Regions from separate parts of the Colwellia psychrerythraea 34H genome, predicted to be linked through region 2. Evidence: predicted binding sites of a transcription regulator. Region 2 holds the regulator's gene; the other holds the start of a gene.

Region 1 (9,934 bases), 1.1 Mb from region 2:
AGTGTTGGAGCCTTTACAAGCTGGACCAACCATCATTGAAGATAATTGTTTTATTGGCGCACGTTCAGAAATCGTTGAAGGCGTTATAGTAGAAGAAGGTGCAGTAATTTCTATGGGCGTCTATATCGGCCAAAGCACTCGTATTTTTGACCGTGAAACAGGTGAGGTACATTATGGACGAGTACCTGCTGGCTCAGTGGTAGTGCCAGGTAATTTACCTTCAGCTTGTGGTACATACAGTTTATATGCTGCAATTATCGTGAAGAAAGTTGACGCAAAAACGCTAGCTAAAGTTGGTATCAACGAATTATTACGCGCAGTATCAGAAGAGTAATAATTAAAAAAATGAATAGCTAAAAATTTGACGCTATTTAATATAATCAAGCTCGTTCAATACTTATTACTAATAAATAAGCATTAAACGAGCTTTTTTATGAACTAAATAAAAATAACTAAAATATTATAGCTCCATTTTAGTTAATATTTTCATAGTATTATAATTTATAACCCTCCCTTATTTATAAAACTTAACTTTCTGGTATAACACTTGCTCTATTGATAATAATTCAATCGCATTATTTATCATTAGGTTTGTTATGAAAGTATTTAAAATAGCAGTCTGCTTACTTTGTTTTCTGGTACTCGGCGCTTGTTCTAATACCGCGCAAGTAGAGCCAAGCAGTGAAAACAACCACTACTTTGCTAAAGAATTTAGCCATAATGAATTTATCACTTACCAAAAAGACTCTGTTAAGAAGTCAGCATCATCAGATCACGAGTTAATGCTTTCATTGCTAAACAGACCCATGCCTGAAGATCAGCGAATGATGTTAGCCTTTGCTCAACGTCAAGCGAATTACTTTCCTGATAGCACTATTATTGGTGTGCAAATAAAGGGTGATAAAAAGAACCAAAATATAAGTACGAGAACAAGATCACAATATGCGCAGACTATTGCCCAGGATATCAATGCAGTGACCATTAGCGCTTTGCCAAAGTAACACTATTGACGGTAATTATGCCTTCGTATTATTTGAATCTAAGTTTAACTAAATCAGCTTATAAACAATTAATTACTGTTCACCTTTGATCTTTATTTCTCACCCTAACCACAACGAATAAACCTACTCATTATTGCCTATAACGATTCCTCATAAAATTTCTAAAACAAACCGTCATAGTTGTAACTAACCTTTAACTATCAGAATACTTTAGTGTTATAATTGCCTTTTATAGCCTTTAATACCAATCGAACTAATTTATTGATCACTTAGCGAGAATTAAAAGGCTTAGAGGCAAGGCATTGATTGAAGAGAATGGTTATTCCCTTGTCAAAATTAATAACGCCGCATGTAAGCCTTTTAAACTCGCCCTTTGGGAGCTCATTAGCAAACTGATAACATTACAAAATGAATGAAATATAGACTAACTATGTTTAACTCATTTTACTTGTTTTAAGCTCGCTAACGTAACTCTAAGCTGACCAATAAATTAGTCCGTTTGGTATAAGGCTTATTGGCACTCACTTTACTATTACCCACTTATATCCAGTTAAACGATAATAGTTTGGTAACAAGGCATATAACATGACTCAAGATGAAATGAAAAACGCAGCCGCCATTAAGGCATTAGAATTCATTGAAAATGATACTATCGTCGGTGTTGGCACTGGCTCAACAGTTAACTTTTTCATTGAAGCTCTAGCCTCGATGAAAGATAAAATAGCAGGTGCTGTTTCTAGCTCAGAAGAGTCAACTAAGCGTTTAAAAGCACACGGTATTGAGGTATTTGATTTAAACAGTGTTGATGTTTTAGATGTATACGTTGACGGTGCCGATGAAATCACTCGTCATATGTCGATGATCAAAGGCGGTGGCGCAGCATTAACCCGTGAAAAAATCGTGGCGGCAGTCGCCAAGAAATTTATTTGCATTGCCGACGATTCCAAACAAGTAAAAGTATTGGGTAACTTTCCTTTGCCTGTTGAAGTAATACCTATGGCGCGGAGTTATGTCGCACGTGAATTAGTTAAATTAGGTGGCGACCCAGTTTACCGTCAAGGTGTGACCACAGATAATGGCAACGTTATCCTTGATGTGTACAATCTCGAAATTCTTGATCCAAAAGCACTAGAAACTCAAATTAACGCTATTGTTGGCGTTGTGACTAATGGTTTGTTTGCACTTCGTGGCGCTGACATATTAGTACTTGGTAGCAAAGATGGAATTCAGGTTATCCAATAATTTGTTAGACACATCTAGTTTTAAGTAAAAAATCAGATTTTCAGCATATTTATTCTATAAAGTGCTCAATAAATCCTTTAGAGTTTATACACTATATGATATGTTAAACCTCTATTTAGATATCTAGCCATCTAAACGAAAGTATATTTAGCCGTTTAATTTTGATAAGTGAAGCCAATTTATGATCATTGCCAACCAAAACTCATTAGCAAAAAGTAAGATTAAAATTTTATTACTTGAAGGCTTGCACCCAAGCTCTCTAGAAGAATTGAAGCTAAAAGGTTATTCAAATATTGAATCACTTAAAACCTCGCTCTCAGAAAGTGAGTTAATTGAAAAAATTGCAAATGTTCACTTTATTGGCATTCGCTCACGTACTCAGTTAACTGAAAAAGTGCTAAGTCATGCGAATAAGTTGGTTGCTATCGGTTGTTTTTGTATTGGCACCAATCAAGTTGATTTAAAAGCAGCTCAAACTCGCGGTATCCCTGTTTTTAATGCTCCATTTTCAAATACTCGTTCAGTTGCTGAGCTTGTTCTTGGTGAAACGTTATTATTACTACGTGGTATTCCTGAGAAAAGTGCAAAAGCTCATCGTGGTGAATGGTTGAAATCAGCGGTTGGCTCAGTAGAAGCCCGTGGCAAAGTACTAGGTATTATTGGTTACGGTCATATTGGCATGCAATTAGGTATTTTAGCTGAAACATTAGGTATGAGAGTACGCTTTTACGACGTAGAAACTAAATTACCTTTAGGTAATGCAAGTCAAGCGCCGTCATTAGATGCATTACTTGGTGAGTCTGACGTAGTGAGCTTACATGTACCTGAAACAGCGCAAACTCAAAATATGATTGCACAAGCTCAATTCGAAGCAATGAAACAAGGCGCTATCTTTATTAATGCTTCTCGAGGAACTGTGGTTGATATCCCTGCTTTAGCACAAGCTTTGGATAGTAAAAAAATTGCAGGGGCTGCAATTGATGTTTTCCCTGTTGAGCCAAAGAGTAATAATGACGAGTTTATCTCAGCGTTACGCGGATTTGATAATGTTATTCTAACGCCACACATTGGTGGTAGTACAAAAGAAGCACAAGCCAATATCGGTTTAGAAGTAGCAACAAAGCTAGCTAAGTATTCTGATAATGGTTCAAGTCTATCTGCGGTTAACTTCCCTGAAGTATCTTTACCTGATCACTCTTTTCCAGGTCAGAAGAATACCAGCCGTTTATTACATATTCACCATAACCAACCAGGTGTTTTGACTCAAATTAACCAAGCATTTGCTGAACACAATATTAATATTGCAGCACAATACTTACAAACCGATGACAAAATTGGCTATGTGGTTATTGATCTTGATTCAGAAGATAGTAGTTTAGCGTTAGAACAGTTAAAACATGTTGATGGCACCATACGCGCTAGAATATTGCATTAATTATTTAAAGATTTAAATCTCCTTTACTTAATAATTTACAACACAAAATAAAGGCCCGTTTATAAAGTTATAAATGGGCCTTTTTGTATGTAAATTTGGTTAACTGCTTCCCCCTAATACATAAGCTAATACTATATTATACCAAACGGATTAATTTATTGGTCAGCTTAGAGTTACATTAGCGAGCTTAAAACAAGCAAAATGAGTTAAACATAGTTAGTCTATATTTCATTCATTTTGTGATGTTATCAGTTTGCTAATGAGCTCCCGAAGGGCGAGTTTAAAAGGCTTACATGCGGCGTTATTGATTTTGACAAGGACGCTGCATGGATGCAGCTTATTAGAGAATGCAGGAGCTTATTCTCCTGAATAACCATTCTTTTCAATCAATGCCTTGCCTCTAAGCCTTTTAATTCTCGCTAAGTGATCAATAAATTAGTCCGATTGGTATTAAATTAAGAATATCCCCGTCACAAATCAGTAATCAGTAATCAGTAATCAGTAATCAGTAATCAGAGGCTTTATCGGTATGTCTTTGCTAGAAAACTTTGATAGTTTTCAATGGCATTAACATTACCTTTATTACGTTGACAGACACCTTTTTGATATTGGAAATTGAAAACATCAAACCATAAATCGAGCATGTGAGCATTAGTAGTTTCACCATGCATATCTAATACTCTAGCCGCAACCTCAGCAGTTGAAAATTGATGTTCAAGCTCAGTTTTTCTAACTGTATAACGAGAGTCCTGACCAACTGGGGATAATTGACTATTGTTCTCACTTTGACAATTACCACTGACTGCTTGAATTGCTGTTTTCACGTCAAATGACACCATTGGAAATCTATCTAAATATGGGCTTTTACGAAACATTTTTTTAGCTTCACGCCAACTACCATCAAGCATAATAAATAATGGCCGTTTACCTTCAGGGCAGATAACATTATTAGTGAATACTTTACGTTCATCATCAGCATACTCTTGCGGAAAAACAACGAGAGGAAACCATTTTTCATCATTAATTACCGCTAATAAATCAGGATTTTCTTGCGTTCTTGACCATAAAAAAGCAAAGGTATCCGGAATTAGATCTGCAATGAGTTTACCAGTATTACTCGGTTTTAATACTTCCGTGTCATACATTAATAACAAAAACCCTGCCGTTGTCTCAACGTTCTCCTTAAGGGGGGATATTTCACAAATACAGAATGGCTTAGCAAGTTGACAGAGTTGACAGCGAATTACCCGCTGTCCTCGTGATTTGTAGGTGGTTGTACTTAGGCTTTTACGATATTGGTGTAATTGATGAACAGCGTGCATGTTTGACAAAATATAAGGATAAAAAGACCCAGCAATTATAACAGTGCTAGGTCAGTGTGTTGATCATTATTCTTGGTATTAACTAACGAGACTAATTAATAGTTACTTTGCTGTAGGGTGTGATTCTTCTTCATAATTTTTTTGTGTCACAGTAAAAACATTAATACGAGCAAGAGGCTCTATTTCAACTTTTAATTGCTCTTCTAGTGCATCAACCTCAGCAATACTTATACATAGTGCCTCAGCCTTCTTCTCTATTATCGCAGATCTTGTTGTCATCTCATGTTCGATATTTTCACCAAAACTTTCCATACGTGTTTCAAAGTTTCGATCGTCACCTTCTGAAGCAACCATTTGTTGACCGATGGCAATTAAGATACTGCCCATTGAATTTAGCACGGCTTTTTCAACCGCAGACTCTATACGCTTGTCAAAGTCTTTTCCGAGTAACCCTTCACTTTCTAGACCTTCGACACCAACAGAAACTCCATGTTCAATAGATAGGTTTGTGGACACTTGTTCTCGAATTAACGTTAGCTCTGTCGTTAAATCTGCTGCGACGGCATTACCCTCACCAAGTAGACCATTAAACGCAAGATTTACACCTTCAATAGCCATATCAACACCTTCAATGGCAACATTTTTAACTTGAGGCACTAAGCGTCGTATTTTTTCATCATACTTTTTCACAAGAGCTTGTTGATCATCAGATAAGTCAATATGCTGGTTGTCGACCAAAAGTTTTTTACCTTCAATTATTTTATACAAACTGAGATTTTTCTCATCATTTCCAGCTTCATCTTGCAAAAATTCAATCGAATTAACGTTGATTGAAAGCCCTGCTGACAAATCAACATTGCATGATTTATTGGCGTAAACAGCCGATGATGCAAAAGATACAGTGAGTGCGCTAGCGATTAATGTTGCGTGAAAATAAGTCATTATTTATCCTTAAGATATTTATTATTGTTTGCTGTTGAGTCATTTATTACGATTAATGAACGTTATTAACTAGGATTACTTTTACAAGTAGTAACGATGACCTATATAAGTAACTACAAATTAGTCATCATCAACCTAGTAATTATTAGCATAACTGTTACAAACATAGTGCCAACTTTACTTATCCATATTTATCAATAAGATAAGTATTTACAGCTAATAAATGAGCAGTTGAAAATAAATGATTTAGTCAAATTAGCTAGTTAATCGTGTTTTATACAAGTTATACCAATTCCATTAAATTTATTCCCACCTCAGAGCTATGTCAGAAGAGTTATAACAAACAAAATTTTTGCTAGTATAGTCATTCTATATCTCACAAATTTGTGCAGTTATTGCTTTTCTGACAAGCTCCCAAGGGCGATTTTAAAAGGCTTACATGCTGTGTTATTGATTTTGACAAGAGAATAACCATTCTCTTCAATCAATGCCTTGCCTTTAAGCCTTTTAATTCTCGCTGAGTGGGAAATAACTTAATAGACTTGGTATTATCAGCTTTGTTGCATTTCAATTAATCGAGACTGACAGCGTTCAAACTCAAAAGCAAGTTGCTGCCCTTGGTAAAGTTCAAATATATCAACTTGGGCGCTAACGATTAATTTGACATTTTGATCGTAAAATTCATCAACTAACGCAATAAACCTTCTCGCTTCATCATCAAGCTGCTGTAACTCTCCCATTAAAACGCCACTGCGTTGATAACTGTCCTCAACCCCTGAAAAAACCGCTGGCACTAACTCACCAGAAAACTTAGGGACGTTGGCAATACATACTGTATCGAAGTCTTTCGCTAGTACCATATAATCTCGCTGGCTTCGAGGGCCAGAGCATAAAGCAAAAAAATCAAAGAAAATAACATTAGCACTTTGCGCTAAATAGCAGAGTTGTCTGTGATTAATCTCTATCTCACCAGAAACCAACATTTCTGCATCAGTCAAGCTTTGAAAACGTTCAATTAACTTTTCATTCCCCTCGTTGGCTAATAAAAAATAATTATTATAGCAGCTGTTTTTTGAAAGTTTAGTGCGGCGGTGATCAACGTCACCATTAATAGAAACAATCTGACAATGTTGATTGATTAAGGCAATCGTAGGTAAGAAACGCTCCCTTTGCAACCCATTACGATAAAGCTGCTCAGGTTGACAATTTGAGGTCGCAACAAGGGTCACCCCTTGTTTAAATAGCGCTGAAAATAGACCACTCAGTAACATGGCATCACCAATATCACTCACATAAAACTCATCAAAACATAACAAATCGATGTTTTGTGCCCACTTGGCAGCAATATGGCTAAGGGGCTCAGACTGCCCAGTTAGTTGGGCCAGTTGCTGATGAACACTTTCCATAAAGTGATGGAAATGAATGCGTTTTTTATTTTTAATGGCTAAGTGCTGATAGAATAAATCCATCAGCATAGTTTTACCTCGACCTACTCTGCCGTGAAAATATAATCCAGGGATATTTTTTTTTAACTTTTCGGGCAAGTGCTGTTGAGCTAACAACTGCTCAGATAACAATATTAAAGCATCGACAGCATGAGTTTGAGCGGTATCAATATCGAGCTGCTTGTTAGTAAGCAGCTCTTGGTAGGCATGTTTCATTACGTTTTTTAATCTAGTAACTAATTAGTTAAATGGCGAGCATTAAAGGTACGGCCTTTCATTTTGCCCTTAGATATTTTTTTCAAGGCTAAGTTCAAAGCCGCTTTAGTAACGGCAACATAGGCCTTATTATCAAGCACTGAAATTTTGCCAACTTGCGAACCTTGCACACCATTATCGCCGGTAAGTGCGCCCAAAATGTCTCCAGCTCTAACTTTTTGCTTTTTACCGCCATCAATTTGAATGGTTGCCATTTTAGCTTGCGGACGTTCATTGGAAAGTACCGCTAATGAAGGCAATGGCTCAGGGGTAATAACAGCTTCAAGGTAGTCTTCTAGTAAGCCAACTTTATAACTTTCTTTGTCACTAAACAGTGAATAAGCGATACCCGTACTGCCTGCTCTACCTGTTCGGCCTATTCTATGCACATGCACTTCACTATCGCGGGCAATGTGATAATTAATAACTAAGTCTAAGCTATCAATATCCAAGCCTCGTGCAGCAACGTCTGTCGCAACAAGAATTGAAGCACTTTTGTTGGCAAAGCGTAATAATGTTTGGTCTCTATCGCGTTGCTCTAAATCGCCGTGTAACGCTAATACGCTAAAACCATCAAAGTGTAAGGCATCAGCGACTTGTTGGGTCTCTTTTTTGGTATTACAAAAAATAGCGGTCGATTCAACTTGATTACCTAGTAACAATAAACGTAACGCGTCTAGGCGATCGTCATCATTACCCACTTTAAAGAATTTTTGACTGATAGTTGATTGGTCTTCACTTGAAGCGATTTTAACCATCACAGGATCTGTCATGATACTTTCGCTAATAGACTTAATTTGGTCAGGAAAGGTAGCACTGAAAAGTAATGTTTGACGATCAAGTGGTGTACGTCCAACAATATTATCAAGTGCGGCTTGGAAGCCCATTTCTAGCATACGGTCAGCTTCATCGAGCACTAATAAGTTTAAGTTATCTAATTGTAAAGTGCCTTTTATAACATGTTCTTCAAGGCGTCCTGGAGTACCAACAATAACATGTGCCCCATGCTCTAAAGAACCAATTTGTGGACCAAAAGGGGTTCCGCCACAAAGTGTCAATATTTTTATATTATGAATACCACGCGCTAGTTTTCTCAACTCTTTCGCAACTTGGTCAGCCAGTTCTCGGGTTGGACAAATAACCATGGATTGAATGCGAAACTTTTTAACTTCTAATTTGTTAAGTAATGCTAAACCAAAAGCAGCCGTTTTACCTGAGCCTGTTTTCGCTTCGCCAATAACATCTTTTCCTTTAAGCAATTCAGGTAAGGTTTTAGCTTGAATAGGTGTCATTTGCTCATAGCCAAGCGACGATAAGTTTTTAACTAAATCCTGTTTTAAGCTCAACGAAGAAAAAGCTAACGATGAAGTAGTTGTATTAGTACTCAAAATAAACGCCTCTGGTTTATAGCGACTTAGTCAAAAACTAAGCCAAAAAATAAGAAAGCTATCAATACAAAGATAAGAAAACTTTCATGAGATAGATAATGCGCGCATAATAACAGTAATTTTTGTACAACCCCAGTATATTCAACCTATGACAACAGTTTCAAAACAGTTATTAGTAGAGCAATGGCGAACTTTACACAACAATCATGAGAATTATGAAAGTTATGCGTTAATAATCAAGCTTGTTGCAACGGCTATCACCCTGTTTGCTTTAACTTTTTCTGTAGCAACTTTTGTTACATTCCTAATATTGGCAACGCTGTGGTTACAAGAAGGTATATGGAAAACCTTTCAGCAGAGAACAGCAAATGCGATAATAGCAATAGAAAACAAATTAGACATTCATAATGATGAACAATCAAACGAATCGATGAAGCCTTATTTAGTGTATAAGCAATGGCAGGAAAATCGCCCCAATACACAGGTGCTCATTGTAGAGTATGTCAGTAATTCGTTGAAACCAACGGTAATGTACCCCTACTTACCATTGATGCTTATAGTCCTTATTTTTTAGTGACTAGCAGCCAAAATAATTTTTAGTTTAGATATCGAGATAAGAACATGAACAGAAAAAAGAAAATGAACAATATTTTGAAAAAGAAAGTAAAAAAAACCAACTCAAAGTTGCATACTAGCAACAAACCAAAATATATATCGAAAGCCGAAAGAGCTAAACTTGCAGAAGAAGATAGCAGCCAAGAACAAGAACAAGAACAAGAGTAGCAGCTAATCAAGAGAGTCGATGACATCACTATTTAGTTTTAATTACCTGTTATAAGCAATAGTTATTCATATCAGATGATAACGTAGCATAGTGATATAAATATGTTATGAAACCACAAAT
Region 2 (9,934 bases):
CAGGATGAAGAGGTTGTAGAAAAACAACGTGGTAAAGGTTTGTTTGTTATGCCTGGAGCACAAGTTTTGATGCTAGACAGAGAACGTGAAAGCTTCTTGTCACACCAGTGGCCAGAAGTATTAAAGCAAATCACTCGACTTAAACTCTCGCCAGAACAACTATTAACCAGCAGCTGGGACGGGTAATTATGAACTCACTAATTTCAGTAAATAATGTCAGTAAATCATTTGGCAACAAGCAGGTGCTTTCGTCAGTGAACTTTTCTGTTAACGCAGGACAAATTGTTGGTTTGGTTGGACCTAACGGCGCAGGTAAAACTACCTGTTTACAAGCTATATTGGGCTTGACCGATTTTGAAGGTGATATCAGTGTTCTAGGTCATCATCCAAGAAAAGATCGCGTTAACATGTTAAATGATGTCGCTTATATTGCCGATGTAGCTATATTGCCTAAATGGTTAAAAGTTTCACAAGCCTTAAGCTATATGCAAGATATCCACAAGAATTTTAATCTAGAAAAAGCCCATGAATTTTTAGCAAAAACCAATATTGCGTTAGGCGATAAAGTTAAAGCTTTATCTAAAGGTATGGTGGCGCAATTGCATTTAGCGCTGATTCTGGCCATTGATGCCAAGGTGTTGATTTTAGATGAACCAACCCTAGGTTTGGATATTCTAACTCGTCGTCAGTTTTATAATCATTTATTAGAAGATTTTTATAACGAAGATAAATGTATTGTGGTTACTACTCATCAAATCGAAGAGATTGAACACATATTGACAGACGTTGCTTTTATTCAGGATGGGAGAATAGTATTGGCACAAAGTACTGAGGAGATAAAACAGCGCTTTAATATAGTGGCAGTAGCTAATGAACAGTTACCTCAAGCGGATGAACTGAATCCTTTATTTAAAAATAGCATGATGGGATTAACGACCATGTTATTTGATAATCAAGATAAAGAAACGTTACAAGGTTTAGGTAAAGTATCAATACCGAGCTTAGCCGATGTTTTTGTTGGTGTGATGAATAAGGAGACTTGTTAATGAATACAACAATAATGAAAGCCTCAATTAAAAAAGAGTTGTGGGAATTTAATGGCATGCTGACTTGGGTGCCAGTGACTTTAGCCGGAGTCTTTATATTCATTCCTCTACTTGGTGTGATATTAAATGGCGTTGATATGAAAGAGTTGATGGTAGGGCTGGAGAATTTAGCTCAATTTCAATCATCTGATCGTATCAGTGAAGTATTTTTTGTTTCTGCGATAGCGCTGTTTAGTCCATTCATTGCAATAGGCTTTATTGTGCAAGTTTATTATTTTGTTACCTGCTTATTTGACGAAAGACGAGACCAATCAGTGATGTTTTGGCGTTCGTTGCCTGTGTCAGATAAAATGACTATTGCCAGTAAAGTATTAACCGGTGCTATTGTCATTCCAGTGATATTCTTTATGGCAGCGACATTGCTGATGTTATTTATATTGGTACTGGCAGTGATTGCTTGTTCAGTATTATCTATTGGGTTTGATATTTCATTATGGGGCATGCTGGCAGGCGCAGACATAATAAGTGGCGTAGGTTATATTTGGTTAACACTCGTACCAATCGCTATTTGGTTATTACCTCTGTACAGTTGGCTAATGTTGGCATCTATTTACGCGAATAAAGCACCTTTTTTATGGGCGGTATTACCGATAGTCGCGTTATTGGTCATTGAGGCAATTGTGGTTCATTATCTACACTTATCGCAACCATTCTTTGGGCATTTCTTGATGGATTATTTCTCTATGACTCCTGAACATCTTGCTGATGTATCAGTCGATCAAGATGCGTCACGCTCAGCAACATTACTGATGTTAATTTCTCAAATTGATTATCGAACAGTATTGGTTTCTGCGGGGTTATTATTCACCACTTATTGGTTTAGAGTGAATAAGCAAGAATCATAATGAGTGATTTATGCACTAAAAGTATATTTAAATCAGATGATTAAGTAGTTAATGCCAATGTACTCGTTACCCTGTATATTGGCATTTTTTATAGATAACAAACGGTATTCCTACCGGTATTCTTAGCTTGATATAAGGCTTTGTCTGCACGAGAAAATAACACATCAAAGGCCTTGTCGCTGGCGATAAGACTTGAAACACCGATACTCACCGAAAGGTTTATTTCTCCCTGCCAATCACCAGTAATGATTAACCTGCTTTGTTCTTCTTTAATACGCTCTGCAAAAGTCATGGCTGACATCGCCGAGGTTTCAGGTAACAGAATAGAAAACTCCTCACCACCGATGCGCGCTAGAATATCTGTTTGCCGTAAACTCGCTTTTAATTGCTTAGCAATTTCTATTAATACTTGGTCACCCGCAGGGTGACCAAATTGGTCGTTGATGCTTTTGAAATGATCAATATCAATGGAGATCAGTGTCATAGACAATGAATAGCGTTTTGCACGTTGATACTCTTTTTCTGCTTGCTCAATGAAAAAGCGTCGATTATATAAATTGGTTAATGGGTCAGTATTGGCAAGTAGTTTAAATTCTTCTTTAAGTTTGAATAGTTCGGTCACATCAGTTGAAAAACCGATTAATGCGGGTAATTTATCTGGCCGATCAAAGGGGACTTTAGTGCTGATGTAGTGACAGTTATCACCATTTTCACCATGAGTCGTTTCTTCAATGACCTGTTTTTGATTGGTTTCAAAAACCTGCTTATCTGATTGGTAAAAATGTTCGGCAATTTCTTTGGGTAAAATATCAGTATCTTTTTTACCTATGATGTTCTCGGCCTTATCGCCAAATAACTCGGCAACGCGATTATTCACATATAAAAAGGTACGTTCACAGTCTTTAACATAAATATGGGCATCTATATTATTAAGCATGGTCTCAAGTAAGTAACTTTGTTCATTGACTTGTTCTTGTAGTTGTTTTTCTACTGTGATGTCTGTCGATATACCACAAATGCCGTTTACATTACCTAAATGGTCAAAAAGTGGTTTTTTGACCACTTTAAATATACGGGTTTCATTTTTCGCTCTGATAAAGTTACTTTCTTCATTTTCAATGCGGATTACTTGATCCATCACCATACGATCGTTTGCTTTTAATTGTTTAGATAAAGCTAAATCAAAAAAGTGAGTATCATCAAAACCAATAACATCTGCTAAGTTTTTTTCAAATAAATCTAAAACCGCTTGGTTTGCATAGGTGTATTTTCCCGATAAATCTTTGGTATATATAAAGGAATCGATACTGGCTAATATCTGATCTTTAATGGTGTCATCAGCGTTGTTTATGTTTTTTTCTTTACTCAAAGTATTCGCCTTAGGTAGAAGAGCTAACGAATCACAACCCAAATAGCTATGAATTGCTAAGTTATATATTAGCACATATAGATAACTAGCAAATTATCTGACCTTGCTCTTGGCGGTATTTTTAAGTGCAGTTAAGCGCTATGCTTTGTTTTTTCAGCTTTGTAGACAGAGGCGCATGCCTTACTCAGATTTTTCAAATACAAAGTGGCAATAAAAAAGGCACTTATTAGGTACCTTTTTTTTGTGTGTTTAACTTATTGTTAAACGTTATTCATCCTCAACTTCGTAAGCACTAAAGTCAGTAATTCCCTTTGCTTCAAGCAAGCGTCTGACACTTGCAGGTAACTTCTCATTATTATCTTTTGCTAAATCTTCATCATCAGGCAGGGGTTGCCCAGTAAATGCATGTAAGAACGCTTCACATAACAATTCACTATTTGTAGCATGGCGAAGGTTATTTACTTGGCGTCTAGTACGTTCATCTGTCAACACTTTTAAGACGCGCAAAGGAATAGAAACGGTAATTTTCTTTACTTGCTCGCTCTTTTTACCGTGTTCGGCATAGGGATTTATATACTCTTCATTCCACTGAGCCATCGATATTCCTCTATCTTGTTATAACGTATTCTAAAATGTAATAGTATAGATTTTACCTGTTGCATAAAACCAGTCAAGTAGAAGTTTAGAAGTCTAAAATTACTTGACCCAATTAATGAAAGTGTTTAGAGTTATAGACGTCCAAACATCTAAACGCTGATGTTGCTATATATCGGCGTTATTACTGATAAAACATGCGAATTAAACACTGCGTTTCATTACCTAGCATAATTAATGGAGAGAACTAAATGTCGATTACTAAAAAAGGTAATATTACCACTTCGGCAGTAAGAGCCGGTATTAATACCGACCAGCAGCATGGCGCTGTGGTTGCTCCTATTTACCTATCCAGTACCTATTCATTAAAGGGCTTTAATAACAAACGCCAATTTGATTATTCTCGTACGGGTAACCCAACACGAGCTACTTTTGCTGGCGCGATTGCAGAATTAGAGCAAGGCAGTGTTGGTATTGTTACCAGTACTGGCATGGCAGCAGTGCATTTAATTTGTCAGTTATTATCTACCCAAGACACGGTCGTCATTCCTCATGATTGTTATGGCGGTAGTTTTAGATTATTTACTCATTTAGCTAAACGTGGTCAATTCAAGCTTATTGTTGTGGATCAAAATGACCAACAAGCACTGGATAATGCGTTAGCACATAAGCCAAAATTGGTGTTACTTGAAAGCCCAAGTAATCCTTTATTACGTTTGGTAGATATTGAAGTAGTAACCAAAGCGTGTCACGCAGTAGGTGCATTAGTCGCGGTAGATAACACGTTTTTATCTCCAGCGCTGCAACAACCTCTTACGCTAGGCGCTGATATTGTTTTTCACTCAACCACTAAGTACATTAATGGTCATAGTGATGTAGTGGGCGGTGTTGTCGTTGCTAAAACCGAAGAGTTAGGTGAGCAGTTAGCGTGGTGGGCGAATTGTATTGGTATTACCGGCAGTGCCTTTGATAGTTTCCTCGCGTTACGTGGTTTAAAAACATTACCGGTGCGAATGAAGCAACACCAAGAAAATGCGCTACGAGTTGCTGATTTTTTAAAAAATCACGATGCTATTGATGCGATATATTTCCCAGGTTTTCCTGAACACACAGGTCATCATATTGCCAAAAAACAGCAGTATGGCTTTGGTGCAATGTTAAGCTTTGAAATAAAGGGTGACGTTGAAGCGGTTAAAAAATTATTTGAAAACCTCGAATTGTTCACCCTTGCACAATCATTAGGTGGTGTTGAAAGTCTGATCAGTCACCCATCAACTATGACGCATGCAGGTATGACAATCCCAGATCAGCTTGAAGCGGGGATTACTCAGTCTTTAGTACGTATATCTGTAGGCATTGAAGATATTGATGACATATTAGCTGATTTAGCACATGGTTTAACGCAGAGCCAACTGTAATAACAAACAGATTAGCAGGCAGAGAGATGAAACAAGAGAATACGATTGTAAATAAGGTCAACGAAGATAAAGCAGTGTCTAGCAACGAAATTGCAGATATTGATTTTATTGCTGAAGTAGCTGCAGAAAATAAATTGGCTAAACATGCTATTCAAGTACATAAATTTGGTGGTAGTTCATTAGCAACGCCCAAATGTATTAAACGTGCGCTTGAAATTATCCGTGAAAATTGTCAGTTAAACGATATCGTTGTGGTCTCAGCTAATGGTAAAACAACTGACCGTTTATTTGCTCTCTATTCTCTGGTCGAACGAACCATCGCAGAAGATACAATACAAAAAAGTGATGAATTAACTCAAGCGATTGATGAGTTAGCGAAAGAGCAAGCGCAACTTATTACTGAATTATTGAATGCTAATAATACCAAGCAATTATTGCTTAGGTTGCATAAAGACATTGAGCAATTAACGACTTGGTTAACCGCGGATATTGTTCAGCATCACAATGATGTTTTAGCCTTAGGTGAAGTATGGTCAGCAAGATTGTTGTCGGCGTTACTTAATGAGCAAGTTTGCCCAAGTAATAGTATCGACTCTCGTGATTTTCTTGTTATCGATAATGAACAAAGTTGCGTAGTTGATACTGCGCTAAGTGCTGCACAATTAAGACAAAGACGTCAGTTTGGTAAGTTAGCGGTTATTACTGGTTATATCAGTAAAGATTCTCGTGGTAAAAGCTGTACCTTAGGCCGTAACGGTAGTGATTACTCCGCGACTATTATCGCGTCTTTAGTTGCCGCTGGAAATGTGACTCTATGGACAGATGTTGATGGTATTTACAGTGCCGATCCTCGTGTTGTTCCTAGCGCTAGAAAATTACATCGTTTACCCAATGGCGTCGCAAAAGAACTAGGCCGCTTGGGTAACCCCGTTTTGCATGCTAAAACCTTATTACCATTGATTAACCCATTAAGTGAGCATCATACCCATCTGCATGTCGCTAGTAGTTTTGATGCCCAAGTCATCGGCACTGAAATTGGTAAGTTTGGTCAGATTGCTAAGCAAGAGTTATCTGTAACCTACCTTAATGATTTATTGCTAGCGCAATCGGTGAGCTTTATAGGTGAAGCTGCAACTAGGGCGAAGGCTGAGTTTTCCCCTATCTGTATAGATGACCAAAAGGGCTTTATGGTCATCACACAAGGACAACAAAAAGCCTTGAGTGATTGGTTGGCGAGTCATGATGTTGAAATTACTTTTAAGCCGGTTGCTATTATCGCAACCGTTGGCCATCGCGTAGCTGAACGTGGTGATATCAGGGCGCGCTTTAAACGCTCATTAAAAGCCGCTAAACCATTGAACTTGGTTGGTAGTGATAATAATCATAGCGTGATTGCTATTTTACCTGAACCTTGTTCAATTGAGCTCTTAAATACAGTGCACCATGAGATGACAAAAGATGCTCGTCATATTGGCTTAGTTGTTGCGGGTATGGGCAATATAGGCGAACGTTTTTTAGAATTATTACCCGCGCAGCTTAATAAAGTATACGCGTTAGAGAATTTACATTTAGTTGGTTTGCTTTCATCGAAAAAAGCGTTAATTAACAATGATGGTATTGATGTAAACCAAGCAACTTCATTGTTTGCTCAAGAAGCCCAAAGCTATGATCACGAACAGCTTATTTCTTGGTTGACCCAAAATCCATACGATGAGTTAATTGTGGTAGACATCACGCCTAGCGAAGATTTTAGTTTATTGTATGAACAGATGTTTGCTCTAGGTGTACATGTGATTGGTGCCAATAAGTGGGCTGCTTCAAGCAGTACAGCTCATTATAATAATTTAGTCAATACTGCGGATAGTCATAATAGTTTATGGTTAGGCAATACTACGGTAGGTGCGGGTTTACCAATCAATTATGCTATTGATGACTTGCGTCAAAGTGGCGATAGCATCAGTGAGTTATCAGGTATATTTTCAGGTACGCTCTCGTGGTTATTTGAAACCTATGATGGCAGTTCAAAGTTTTCAGAGCTGTTATTAAATGCTTTGGCACAAGGCATTACCGAGCCTGATCCTCGAGAAGATTTATCAGGTAGAGATGTACAGCGTAAGTTACTCATTTTAGCGCGAAAAGCGGGTTTTGAATTAGCATTAGATGATATTGATTGTCAAAACTTAGTGCCAGAAGCATTACAAGCTTTATCAACTAGTGAATTCTTAGCCAGAGCTAATGAGCTAGATGAGTATTTTGCTACCGCGTTATCTGAAGCGAATCGTAAAGGTGCGTGCATTCGCTATGTTGCTCGTTTTCAGCATAATCCAGAAACAGGTATTAGTGCAAAAGTCAGTTTAGAAGTGCTGCCGCAAAGTGATGCTTTTGCCAACCTAACCCCTTGTGACAATATTTTTCAAATCAGTAGTCATTGGTATCAAGATAACCCTTTGATTATTCGTGGTCCCGGTGCTGGACGTGACGTCACGGCTGGCGGTTTACACTCAGATCTCGTTAAGATTTGTCAGCAGCTTGCTCATAAACAAAGTCAAGTGAAGATAAAGGGCATTAACTAGAGATTACGAGTGACAAAGTGCTGAAAAAACCAATGTTTTATGCCGTTCATTAGGTGTTTATCCTCAAAAGTAAACTGTTATTATCTTGATTCATAATGTTAATCAAATCATTGTGAATCAAGGTAATTGTCCTTTCTCTAAGTATTGCTTTTAGTAATAATTCCTAGCATGATAGATATTATTTATTCACTCTAGCGGTGCAATGGCTAAAGATACCCCCCATCAAACACATTACACACGACAAATTCATCATTTGTTGGCCAAAGTATACGGACGAAGTGCGGTTAAAGACTCTTTATTAGACCGCGCCGTTGGCTATTTTGAGCAAGAAGAATTTACTCCTTCAGACGAGAAAAAATCTGCAGAAGAGTCTCCTTTAAAATTAATGGAACGTACCGAGAGACATGCGAGTTTATTGGCCATTTCGTTAACAATCATAGAGCTCGCGGAAGGAGATAGTTATGCTGAAAATAACCGAAAATCAGCCCAATTCCTCGGTACTATTCAATTATTAAGTCCAACTGAGGGTAAACGTGTCGCCACGAGTAATGAGCAGAGTAAATCGATTTATAAAGCGTTATTATGCTTACGATTACTTGACCGTTTAATTATTGATGGTCAGATGCGTGAGCCTTATATTAATAAGTTTTTAACCGATATCTCTACTGAGCAATTTATTGATTTTGCTAATCATGATGCTGAAAAATATCAACGCTTTGTCGCGCAAGTTAAAGTGCCACTGGTTATAGCGGCGTTATTACAAGATATTGGTAATTATCACCCAAAAGCGCAAACTATACTGTGCGGTGCTGAGGGAGGATTAGACCCTTTTCGCACCTTAGAAATTAAGCAAAGAAAAGAATTACTACAAATTAATTATCGTGAGACTATAAAATACATCAGTGAAGGGATTGGCATTCCTACTTTTGTTGGTAATACAAAGGCAGAGCGAGAGCAATTCTTTTTAGATGAAAAAGATAAATTAGCTTTCATAAAACAATTACTGAAAAGTAGCGTTAATCCAAAAAATACTATTGGTAATATACTCAAAGTACCGCAAATTTACACTTCGATAATTTTATCTACCAAAGCAAGTTACAACTACAAGTTATTACCAAAAGTCTTTCAGGTATTAAATAAAAATGCTGAGCTTGGTGCTTGTGCACAAAGCGTTGTTGATGCCTTATATAAAATCACCGGTATGTTTCCACAGGGTTTTGGTGTTGTTTATATGCCGTTAGGGGAATTTGGTGACCACAGCGATTGTTATGAATATGCCATTGTAAATAGGCTTTATCCAAAGAATCCAGAGCAGCCTAATTGTCGAATGGCCACACGACAATTAACATTTATTGGCTATGGCCAAAATAGTGTCATTAAAAATACGAGTAATTTATATTTCACTCAAACAGCGAAGAAGTTGGCAACTTTGAGTAAAGAGCGCTTGAATGAAATATTAGCGTTATTAAGTTCAAACTCCCAAGAGAGGCAACAGTTAGATTTATTACCGCGTTGTTGGCATGCTAATGAGTACTTCTCAATTAAGGCCAATCAAAATCTTTGGAATAACATTGAGTCATAATACTTTGAGATAAAGTGATTTTACATAAGGATATGAAATAATGACAAATAAAGTAAAGAGTAAGCGTATTGCGGCAATTGATTGGATGCGCGGTTTTGTCATGATCATCATGGTGCTTGATCATGTATCAATGGCCTATAACAAAGAGCATTTATCGACCGACTCTGCAGCCAGTTATATAATAGGCTCACCGCTGCCAGCATTTGAATTTTTTACCCGTTGGATAAGTCACATTTGCGCACCCGTATTTGTCTTCCTTGCTGGCACCGCTTTAGCTATAAGTGTCGAACGAAAGCTCTCTCGAGGTTTTGACAGCAAAGCGATTGATAAAGATATTTTGCTTCGTGGTGCTTTTATTGCGTTACTCGATCCAACAATCACTTCATTCTTTTCTGGTAAGCTTATTTTCCAAGTACTTTATGCTATAGGTATTGCCATGATGTGTAT

Evidence for each region. The regulator MetJ, encoded in region 2, represses methionine synthesis genes. The targets are predictions, from matches to a motif close to TAGACGTCTAGACGTCTA.
Region 1: serA (phosphoglycerate dehydrogenase) is a predicted target of MetJ. The motif match lies at 2,360-2,377, and genes of this name have one in related genera.

What each region holds. Positions count from the first base shown of each region.
Region 1 is NC_003910.7:1,581,391-1,591,324, reverse strand. Features, by position in the region: gene dapD (2,3,4,5-tetrahydropyridine-2,6-dicarboxylate N-succinyltransferase) at 1-334, shown strand, start outside; gene CPS_RS06880 (hypothetical protein) at 597-1,001, shown strand; gene rpiA (ribose-5-phosphate isomerase RpiA) at 1,587-2,243, shown strand; gene serA (phosphoglycerate dehydrogenase) at 2,425-3,678, shown strand; gene CPS_RS06865 (tRNA-uridine aminocarboxypropyltransferase) at 4,200-5,000, opposite strand; gene CPS_RS06860 (DUF2884 family protein) at 5,103-5,942, opposite strand; gene zapE (cell division protein ZapE) at 6,494-7,603, opposite strand; gene dbpA (ATP-dependent RNA helicase DbpA) at 7,624-9,030, opposite strand; gene CPS_RS06845 (hypothetical protein) at 9,179-9,604, shown strand; gene CPS_RS23230 (DUF2986 domain-containing protein) at 9,652-9,813, shown strand.
Region 2 is NC_003910.7:447,412-457,345, forward strand. Features, by position in the region: gene CPS_RS02005 (GntR family transcriptional regulator) at 1-186, shown strand, start outside; gene CPS_RS02010 (ABC transporter ATP-binding protein) at 189-1,046, shown strand; gene CPS_RS02015 (hypothetical protein) at 1,046-1,951, shown strand; gene CPS_RS02020 (sensor domain-containing diguanylate cyclase) at 2,040-3,320, opposite strand; gene metJ (met regulon transcriptional regulator MetJ) at 3,588-3,917, opposite strand; gene metB (cystathionine gamma-synthase) at 4,166-5,332, shown strand; gene CPS_RS02035 (bifunctional aspartate kinase/homoserine dehydrogenase II) at 5,359-7,905, shown strand; gene CPS_RS02040 (hypothetical protein) at 8,108-9,487, shown strand; gene CPS_RS02045 (DUF1624 domain-containing protein) at 9,528-9,934, shown strand, end outside.